One region of the Kribbella sp. NPDC005582 genome, then DNA from elsewhere that is predicted to be linked to it. Evidence: riboswitches for the same ligand, from Rfam matches in the RefSeq annotation. Region 1 holds a riboswitch; the other holds the start of a gene.
The links. A riboswitch is a leader RNA that binds a small molecule or an ion and turns the genes downstream of it on or off. The one in region 1 is predicted to bind cobalamin.

Region 1 (5,157 bases):
ATCTCACCCCGGTCCGCGGCCGCCTCGTACTTCTCGTACGCCGCCTCGAACGCCGGCCCGAACAGATCGTGCAGATCGGGAACCTCGTCCGGCGAGAACAACGTCCACTGACCGTCCGACTCGACCCGCTGCAGGAACAGATCCGGCACCCAGTTCGCCGTGTTCATATCGTGCGTCCGGCGCCGCTCGTCCCCGGTGTTCTTCCGCAGATCGAGGAACTCCTCGATATCCACGTGCCACGTCTCGAGATAAGCGCAGACCGCGCCTTTACGTTTCCCGCCTTGATTGACTGCTACGGCGGTGTCGTTGGCGATCTTCAGGAACGGTACGACGCCTTGCGACTCGCCGTTGGTGCCGCGGATCTTGGCGCCGATGCCGCGGACGGGGGTCCAGTCGTTGCCGAGGCCGCCGGAGTACTTGGCGAGTAGGGCGTTGTTGCGGATTCCGGTGAAGATGCCGGCCAGGTCGTCGTCCACGGTGGTGAGGAAGCAGGACGAGAGTTGGGGGCGCGTCGTACCGGAGTTGAACAGGGTTGGTGTCGAGGACATGAAGCGGAACGAGCTGAGCAGTTCGTAGAACTGGATCGCTCGGGCTTCGCGGTCGTCCTCGCGCAGCGCCATCCCCATCGCGACCCGCAGGAAGAACGCCTGCGGCAGCTCGAAGCGGGTCTTGTCGATGTGCAGGAGATAGCGGTCGTAGAGCGTCTGCAGGCCGAGGAAGGCGAAGTCGAGATCGCGCTCGGGGCGGATCGCCGCGGCGAGGCGGTCGAGGTCGAAGGTGGCCAGCTCGGGGTCGAGCAGGCCGGCCTCGATCCCGGTCGCGAGGTAGCGCGGGAAGTATTCGGCGTACGCCGTGGTCATGTCGGCCTGGCTGGCCTGCCGGGGCTCGCCGTGCACTCGGCCGAGCGCCTCGCGGCGGATCTGGTCGAGCAGCAGGCGAGAGGCGGCATAGCTGTACTGCGGCTCGGTCTCGACGTAGGACCGGGCAGCCATCACGAGGGCCAGCTCGACCTCGTGCTGGGCGATGCCGTCGTAGCACGAGCCGATCGTCTCGTTGAGGATCTGCTCGGGGTCGACCGAGTCCAGCCCGGCGGCAGCCTCGGCGACGATCACACGCAGCCGCTCGATGTCGAGCGGTACGCGGGTGCCGTCGGCCTGGCGGACCGACACGACTGGCTTGGTAGTGGCCAGCTCGGCCGCGTCGGCGGGCGTGCGGGCCTTGGAACGCTCTTCGCGGTACAGGACGTAGGCCCGGGCCACCTGGTGCTCATCGGCACGCATCAGCGCCAGCTCCACCTGGTCCTGGATGTCCTCGACCTGGACGCTGCGACGGGCGTCGCCGCGGCTCGTCAGCGCCTCGACGACCCGGCCGGTCAGGTCGGCCACCAGGTCGCGGACCCGGTGGGTGGCTCCGGCGTCGTTGCCCTCGACGGCCAGGAAGGCCTTCGTGACGGCGACCGAGATCTTGGTCGGGTCGAACACGGTATTGCTGCCGTCGCGGCGGACGACGGTCAGCTGGGCCGCTCGGCTTGCCTCGTCGGCAGCCGAGCGAGATGTTGAAGCGATGGTCACAGAAGCTCTTCTCTCCCTGCGCGTACGGAGGACCGCGACCACAGGAGGGCATGCATGACGGGACGGACAGCACCGGCCGGAAAGCTGTCGTCTCGCCCTGCGACCCACCCTCGAGGTCTCGGACCGCGTGCACCGGCGGTGCACACGCCGGCGACAGGTATCCGGACTCGCGGCCACGACTCCATGGCTCCGCTCACCGTTGCGGGGCAGCTCCGGACTCACACCGGATTCCCCTGACCGCCAGCAGGAAGACTCTAAGTCAGACCCCATATCTAGTGGTGCCGACACGCCGCGCATCCACATGTTGTGGTCTTCAGGCCGCGACGCCATACAGGTCCTGGAGCGTCATGATCTCCGAACCGTGATGGATCAGCTCCCGGTTGAGCCGCAGTACGACGTGCCCGAACGGTTCGCCGGCGTCCAGTTCGGTGGCCTGACTCAGCCCCACGGTCGTCACCTGCTCCTCCGGCAACGACGCGATCCCCTCCTGCCACGCCTCCACCCAGTGCGTCAGCCACGCCACCGCGTCCCGCGCGTTCCCGTGCAAGGTGATGTCGGTCCGGCTCTGCTGCCGTGGCCCGAACGTCCACTCCCACCGCTCGAAGAAGGTCTCGGTCAGGTGCGCGATCAGCCAGGCGATCGTCCGCGGCCCCCGATGATCAGGCTCGTCCGGCCACTGCGCCACCCACTCGCCGGATCCGAGTGGCCGGTAATGCCCCGAGTAGTGCCGCCGCACGACGGTGAGCGCCTCGCCCTGCGGCTGCCAGAAGTACTCCTCGTCCGTCAGTCGCGCCAACCGCCCGGACAGCACCATCCAACTGAACCCCAGCTGCCCCCGCACCATGGCCATCGCCGACGGCCGATGCAGGATCTCCCAGTCGAACGCCTCGGGCATGACCGCACCACTCCACTCGAAGATCTATTCGAACACCTGTTCGAAGTCTCCCTCTGGAGTGCGGTGAAGTCAAACGCCCTGGTCAGACGGTGATCTGCGACCCCACGATGACGACCTGTTCGCGGGGGAGGTGGAAGTACTCGGCGGCGTCGGCGGTGATGGCGGTGGTCGCGAGGAAGAGGTGTTTGCGCCAGCGGGGGAGGCCGGGGGTGTCTCCGAGCTTGAGTTCGATGGCGGAGAGGAAGTAGGAGGTGTCGTCGGGGTCGACGGTGAGTTCGGTGCTCTGGGCGGCGGCCTGGTTGAGGATCGCGGGGACGTCGGCGCTCTCGACGTAGCCGAGGCGGGCGGTGACGTGGATGATGCCGTCGTCGGTGTAGCCGAGGTCGTCGACGACGATGCGGTCCTCGTCCGGGGCGTGCGGCACGGTGATGGTCTCGATGGAGAGGATCACCACGTTCTTGTGCAGGACGTGGTTGTGCTCGACGTTGGCACGCATCGCCAGCGGCACGGTGGTGTTGCCGCGATTGAGGAAGACCGCCGTACCGTCGACGCGGGTCATCGGGCGCTCGTGCAGGGTGTCGATGAACTCGCGCAGCGGGCCTTCTTCGCGCTCGCGTTTGGCGGTAACGAGTTGGCGGCCCTGCTGCCAGGTGGTCAGGACCGTGAAGACGCTGACCGCGATCAGCAGCGGCAGCCAGGCGCCGTGGACGAACTTGGTCAGGTTCGCGCCGAGGAACAGCAGTTCGACCGAGAGGAAGAAGGCCGCGCCGATGATGACCATCCACAACGGCTTCTGCCAGTGGTTCCGCACGATGTAGAAGAACAGCAGCGAGTTGATGACGATCGTCCCGGTGACCGCCATCCCGAAGGCGAAGGCCAGGGCGGCCGAGGTCTCGAACGCGAACACCAGCGTCAGTACGGCGATCATCAGCGCCCAGTTCACCCAGGGGACGTAGATCTGCCCGGCCGTCTCGGTGGACGTGTACTGGATCCGCAGCCGCGGCAGGTAGCCGAGCCGGACGGCCTGGTGGGCGACCGAGAAGGCGCCGGTGATGACGGCCTGCGAGGCGATCACGGTCGCGGCCGTCGCCAGCAACACCATCGGGATCCGGCCCCACTCGGGCACGAGCAGGAAGAACGGGCTGGTGTAACCGTTCGGGTCCTCGAGCACCAGGGCGCCTTGGCCGAGGTAGCTCAGGATGCACGCCGGGAAAACGAGGAACAGCCAGGCCCGCGTGATCGGCTGCCGGCCGAAGTGCCCGAGGTCGGCGTACAGGGCCTCGGCGCCGGTGATCGCCAGTACGACGGCCGCCAGCGCGAAGAAGGCGGTGCCGAAGTTGCCGGTCAGGAAGCTCAGCGCGTACGTCGGCGAGAGCGCCTTGAGGATGCTCGGGTGGTCGATGATGCCGCCGATTCCGCAGACGGCGATCGTCACGAACCAGACGATCATGATCGGCCCGAACGAGCGCCCGATCCGCCCGCTGCCGTGCTTCTGCACACTGAACAGGCCGATGATGATCACCGCGGTGATCGGCACCACCCAGGCGTGCAGCCCGGGCTGGATCACCTTCACCCCCTCGACCGCCGACAGCACGGAGATGGCCGGCGTGATCATCGAGTCGCCGAAGAACAACGACGCGCCGAAGATCCCGAGCCCGGCCAGGATCACCGTCGTCCGGCGTCCGCTGGCCCGGGGGATGTTCTGGATCAGGGTGATCATCGCCAGGATGCCGCCCTCGCCGTCGTTGTCGGCGCGCAGGACGAGCAGCACGTACTTGATCGTCACGATGATGGTGACCGACCAGAAGATCAGCGAGATGATCCCGTAGACGTTCGGCAGCGCGGTCTCCACCGGGTGCGGGTCGCCCGGATTGAAGATCGTCTGGATCGTGTAGATCGGACTGGTCCCGATGTCGCCGAAGACGACGCCGAGGGCGCCGATCATCAAAGCGACCTTGGCCGGGGTCCGTGCCCCCGTCGTCTGGCTCGTCACGCTAGGAATTGAAGCACGGTGGCTACCGCTTCGAGCGCGGCCCCCGGATCGCCACGATCAGCAACGAGACACCGAACGCGGCGACGATCGGCCCGAGGATGGCCCACAGCGAACTGCCGGTCATCGAGCTGCCTTTCAGGTACCCGAGCCCCTGCAGGGCCCAGACGGCGCCGAGCGCGGTCAGCAACACCCCGAAAGCGATGGCGACGATCTTTCCCATGGACGGAGGTTAGTCCAGAAGTTGGTTGCACAGGGCTACGAGTCGCTCGCGGAGCGGGCGGGCGCGGGCGGCGAACGTGCGCTGGGCGGCGGCGTACTCGGCCTTGCCGGCGGGGGTTTCGATCTGGACGGGCGGATAGCCGAGCGGCGCCAGATCATAAGGAGAGGCGCGCATGTCGAGGGTCCGGATGTCGTGGGCCAGCTCGAAGCAGTCCAGGACGAGCGAGCTCGGCGTGAACGGCGCGAGCTTGGTGGCCCACTTGTAGAGGTCCATGTTGGCGTGCAGGCAACCGCCCTGTTCCAGCTGCGGCTGCGCCTCGCGGGTCGGCTGCAGTACGTTCAGCGGCCGGGCCGCGTCGGTGAAGAACCGGAACGCGTCGAAGTGCGAGCAGCCGATCTTGTGCGACTCGACCACCTGATCGGTGCCCTCGGCCCCCAATCGCAGCGGCCACTTCTGATGCCGTACGGCGTCCGTCCGG
Region 2 (5,157 bases), on a different contig from region 1:
CAACGTCAACAGGTACGCCGTGATCGACCCAATGATCGCCGTCACGCCAATGCCCACCAGGACAAGCCGATACCCCGAAACTCCATCCCGATACGCCAACACATATACAGCAGTTGCTGCCAGCAGCGACCCCAGCAACGCACCGCCCGGAATCCACCCACTCCCCAGCACAGTGATCATCAGTACGGCGGCCAGCGCCGCACCGGCGTTGACCCCGATCAGGTCCGGGCTCACCAGCGGATTTCGGGCCAGCCGCTGAAAGATCGCCCCCGACACCCCGAACGCCGTACCGACGCCGATCCCGACCAGCACTCGTGGCAGCCGGCCGTTCACCACGATGTCGTTGAGGATCAACGTGCCGTGCCCGCTCAAAGCCTCGATGACCGACGACAACGGGATCCGGTAGTCGCCAAGCGTCAACGAGAGCGCTCCGACAGCCAGCGTCAGCCCCCACGCAAGAGTCGAGCCGATCACACCAGCAACATCGACGCGAGTAGAGAACGGCCCGAGACGCACAGTCCTCACAGCGCCGCCAACCGACGCCGCCGTACCAGCGCGATGAAGACCGGAGCGCCAATGACCGCCGTGATGATCCCGACCTGCAGCTCATCCGGCCGCGCCACCAATCGCCCGACCACATCAGCAAGCAACAGTACGGCGGGCGCCAGCACCATCGACCACGGCAGAATCCACCGATAGTCGGCACCGACGAGCGTCCGCGCCACATGCGGTACGGCGAGCCCGAGGAACCCGATCGGCCCCGCGATCGCGGTCGCCGTACCGGCCAGCACAACGACAGCCAGCCCGGCCACCACGCGCACCACCATCACCCGGGTACCCAGCGAACGAGCCAACTCGTCACCCAGCGCCAGCTGATTGAGCGACCGCCCCAGCACCACCGCCAGAACGATGCCCACGGCAATGAATGGTCCGGCCTGACCGATCACCGAACCGGTCGCCATCGTGAGCGACCCGACCACCCAGAACCGGAACTCGTTCAGCGTCGACAGATCGAGCAACGTGATCGCCGATGTGACCGACCCCAGCAACGCCGAAATCGCCGCCCCAGCCAGCGCCAGCTTCACCGGTGTCGCGCCACCGCGCCCGATCGCGCCGACCAGGTAGACGACCACTGTCGCCACTAGCGCGCCACCCATCGCAAACCACACATACCCCGTCAGGCTGTGCACGCCCAGCACCCCGATGGCCGCAACCACTGCCAGCGCAGCACCAGCGTTCACACCGAGAATCCCCGGATCGGCCAGCGGATTGCGGGTCACGCCCTGCATCAACGCACCCGCCAACCCGAGCGCCGCGCCGGCCAGCAACCCAGCGCCCGTCCGCGGCATCCGGAGATACCGGATCACCCGATCGTTGTCGCTCCCGCGGAAATCCGCCAAGGCCAGATACACGTCATGCGCACCGAAGTGCTGGTTCCCGACACTCAACGACAGCAGCACCGAGACCGCGAGTACGGCGATGCAGAGCAGCAGGCCGACCGCACGCCACCTCACTGGAACAGGTCGGCGTGAATCGTCTTGGCGATGTCCTCGGTCGCATAGGCACCGCGCACCCCGGCGGAGTGATTCGCGAACAGCCACGGCACGACGTGCTTGGTGCGGACCGCCTTGAGATTCGCCAACGCCGGGTTCGCCAGGATCTTCGCGACCTCCGGCTGCGAAGAGGCCGGCGTCAACGCGGCATCGCAGCACCCGCTGATCAGGATGTAGTCCGGGTTGCGTTTGATCAGCTCCTCGACGCCGATCTTCACGTTCCGCTTGGCCGTCAGATCGGCGAAGACGTTCATTCCGCCGGCCTGCTTGATCAGCACCGTCCCGAAGTCCGGCCCACCGGAGACGGTCAATCCGCCGCCTTCCAGTCCAGGCCTCAGGATCGCGACCGTCGGCTTCGGTGCGTTCTTCACCTTCGCCGACACCGCGGCGATCCGCTTCTCCTGGTCCGCGATCACGTCCTCGGCGCGGGCCTCGACCCCGAACAGCTTGCCGAGTCCGCGCAGATCGGCGTACACGTTGTCCATCGTGACGCTCGCCGGGTCGATCGCTTCGTCACCCTTGCCGTCCGCGGTCGGGCAGAGCGGGCTGAAGATCCAGGTCTGGACACCGAGCTCGGCCAGGCTCTTGCGGCTCCCGAAGCTCTCGTCGCTGCCACCGCCGGCGCTGAATACGTCGTTGAAGCCGGACAGCACGAAGTCCGGGTTCGCCGCCAGCAGCTCCTCGCGGCTGGGCAGGTTCTTGTAGTACTTCGCCTTGGCCTGAGCACTCGCGTACTCCGGCAGCACCTCGGCATCCAGGTACGCCGTACCGACCAGGCGATCGGAGATCCCGAGCGCATGTGCCATCTCGATCGCCGGCTGGTACGCCGCGAAGACGCGCTTCGGCGGACCGCTCACGGTGACGTCGATCCCGCAGTTCCACACGGTGGTCGTCGATCCGGGCGGATTGACGGCGGTGGCGGTGCCGCAGCCGGCGAGCAGGCTCAGCAACACGACAAGGACAAGGGACTTACGCAGCACGGGACCGCTCCTCCAACACCTCGTGGACGGATCACATGCCGTGGCCGGTCTCCTGGCTTACGGGTACAGCGTCCACCGGCCTGGTCTTCCCAGCACCCTGCTCTTTGCAGTGCATAGCCAGTGACTTCCGCGTTGGACACGGCTGGCGGACATCCCGATCACAGTGGCGAGGGCCGCGCCGGCATCACACCGGCTTCCCGAGCACCACGGCGCCGCCACAGTAACATCGGCGACTCAGTCGCAGGTTCAGCGGTACTGCGAGAGCATCGCGAGCGCGAACTGCGTCATCGTGTCCGGGTTGATCGCCCGCGCCGGCAACGGCACCAGGTCGACCAGCTTGTCGTCGCCGATCCGGATCGTGGTCCGGCCGGTCGCCGTGTCCACATATCCCTCGTCACCGAGCGGGATCGCCTGTGCGGTCGGCGTCTTCCGCATCGCCGTCATCAGCGCGATCGCCTTCGGAGTACGGCGTACCGAGGTGGAGAGCACGCTGTCCGCGGAGATCCAGCCGCAGACCAGGTCGCCGAGCTCGGTCTGACCATCCCGGCGGATCGACGCGGGCGCCCCCATCACCTTCGCGGCGGCCGACGAACCGCGCTCACACTCCGGCCGCGCGATCAACGGCTCCGCCTCAGGCAGACCCGCCGCCTGTCGAGCCACTTCCTGCGCCAGTACGACGTACTTGGCGAGTGTGGCCTTGGGTCCGGCGACCTTGAAGAGCCGATCCTTCAGCAGGAACACGACGAACGTGTCAGCCCCGAAGCCACCATCACCAACCACCGCCATTTGAGACTTCTGGGCCTTCTGCGCGGCGGCCAGCGTCGCCTTGGTGGCTGCCTGCACCGACACTCCGACCCGCAGCACCGGCCCATTCGGACTCGCGCTCAGCCCCAGCTGACACACGTCGTACGTCGCCGGTACGCCGAAGTCCGCCGGCGGCGTCTTCGGCTGAATCTGCACGATCGGAGCACCCAGCGTCGTCTGCACCAGCTGCTGATCCATCCGCACGCACAACGTGTCGGCGACCTTCGAGGTCGGCGGCGTGCTGGGTGTTTCCGACGGAGACGGCGTCTCCGTGGGCGTCGTACTGATCGAGACCAGCGGCGGCACGCTCGGCGCGGTCTCCTGCCCAGGACCGCCGCACCCAGATGCGAGCACTGCAACGAGAGCGAACGGCACTACCGGACGAATACGCATAGTGCGCCAAAGCCTACGCCGCGTCCGCCTCCCCCGAGTGCGGGGTCCGTGTCGCCGGAAACCCCTTACCAGCACCCCACTCCTCACATTCGCCCCCAACTCCCCCCGCTCGCACGGTGACTTCAGTCGCGCCGCACGGTGACATCAGTCGCGCCGCACGCCGGCTTCAGTCGCGCCGCACGGTGGCTTCAGTCGCGCGGCACGGTGGCTTCAGTCGCGCGGCACGGTGGCTTCAGTCGCGCGGCACGGTGGCTTCAGTCGCGCGGCACGGTGGCTTCAGTCACCAAACACCGGGAAACCCACCGAATGCGAGGAGATGGTCGCCGGAAAACCCTTACCAGCAACTCACTTCTCACACTCGCCCGCCAACTCCCCGCATTCGCAGGGTGGCTTCGGTGGCGGGGCAGGGTGGCTTCGGTGGCGGGGCAGGGTGGCTTCGGTGGCGGGGTGGGGCGGGGCGGGGGGTTAGGGTTCGTCGGCCTCGGCTGCGGCCCGGAGATCGCGTTCGCGGACGGCGTGCTCGTCGGTGCGGGCGTCGTACCGCCAGAAGTCGCGCAGGGCGGCGCCGGTGGCGGCGACGCCGGCCACGCAGAGGATGCCGCCGCTGACGATCGACGTCCGGACGCTGGTCAGGTCGGCGACCAGACCGGACCGGGCCTGACCACCGAGCGGGCCGAGCATGTAGGAAAGCATCTCGATTCCGGCCAGCCGGCCGCGCATTTCGTCGGGGATCGTCTGGTTCCAGATCACTCCCCGGAACAGGCCGGAGACCATATCGGCAGCACCGGCGAACGCGAGGAAGACGAACGCGAACCAGATGTTCGGTGCCAGTCCGGCGATCCCGATCGCCGCGCCCCAGCAGGCGGCCGCCATCACCACAGCACGGCCATGGTGATGGACCCGGCGGGTCCAGCCGCTGGTGAGCGTCGCGATCATCGCGCCGACCGCTTCCGCGCTGTACAAAGCGCCGAGCAGTTTCGGTTCCTTCAGCACCTCGGTCGCGAAGGCCGGGAACAGCACGATCGGCATCGCCATGAACATGCCGACCATGTCGACGACGTACGTGCCGAGCAGGTCCTTGCGGCGCGCGGCGTAGGTGATGCCTTGGCCGATGACGCGCAGGCTCGGGGGCTGGGAGTGCTCGCCAACCCGGTACGGCTTGAGGCGCAGGTACATCAACGTCGCGATCGCCAACCCGGCCAGCTCGATGCCGAACGCCCAGCTGATTCCCGCCGTACCGACCAGGACACCACCCAGCGCCGGGCCGACCAGCTGACCGGCCTGCATGGTCAGTGCGTTCAGCGCCACCGCGGCCGGCAGCTCCGAGTGCTTCACCACGCGCGGGAACAGCGCGTCGCGGCTCGGGCGCTGCAGTGACGCGGCGATCGCGTTCAGGGCGCCACAGACGTAGATGATCCACACCTGCG

Region 2: it holds a riboswitch for cobalamin, as region 1 does, so the genes downstream of both, ABZS29_RS28280 (ABC transporter substrate-binding protein) here and ABZS29_RS32685 (ribonucleoside-diphosphate reductase subunit alpha) in region 1, are expected to answer to the same signal.

The regions. Positions count from the first base shown of each region.
Region 1 is NZ_JBEXCU010000007.1:178,414-183,570, reverse strand. Features, by position in the region: gene ABZS29_RS32685 (ribonucleoside-diphosphate reductase subunit alpha) at 1-1,571, opposite strand, end outside; cobalamin riboswitch at 1,706-1,828, opposite strand; gene ABZS29_RS32680 (DinB family protein) at 1,885-2,466, opposite strand; gene ABZS29_RS32675 (potassium transporter Kup) at 2,549-4,459, opposite strand; gene ABZS29_RS32670 (hypothetical protein) at 4,482-4,679, opposite strand; gene ABZS29_RS32665 (3-methyladenine DNA glycosylase) at 4,689-5,157, opposite strand, start outside.
Region 2 is NZ_JBEXCU010000005.1:392,559-397,715, reverse strand. Features, by position in the region: gene ABZS29_RS28290 (iron chelate uptake ABC transporter family permease subunit) at 1-474, opposite strand, end outside; gene ABZS29_RS28285 (iron chelate uptake ABC transporter family permease subunit) at 522-1,514, opposite strand; gene ABZS29_RS28280 (ABC transporter substrate-binding protein) at 1,511-2,533, opposite strand; cobalamin riboswitch at 2,558-2,768, opposite strand; gene ABZS29_RS28275 (hypothetical protein) at 2,780-3,730, opposite strand; gene ABZS29_RS28270 (MFS transporter) at 4,196-5,157, opposite strand, start outside.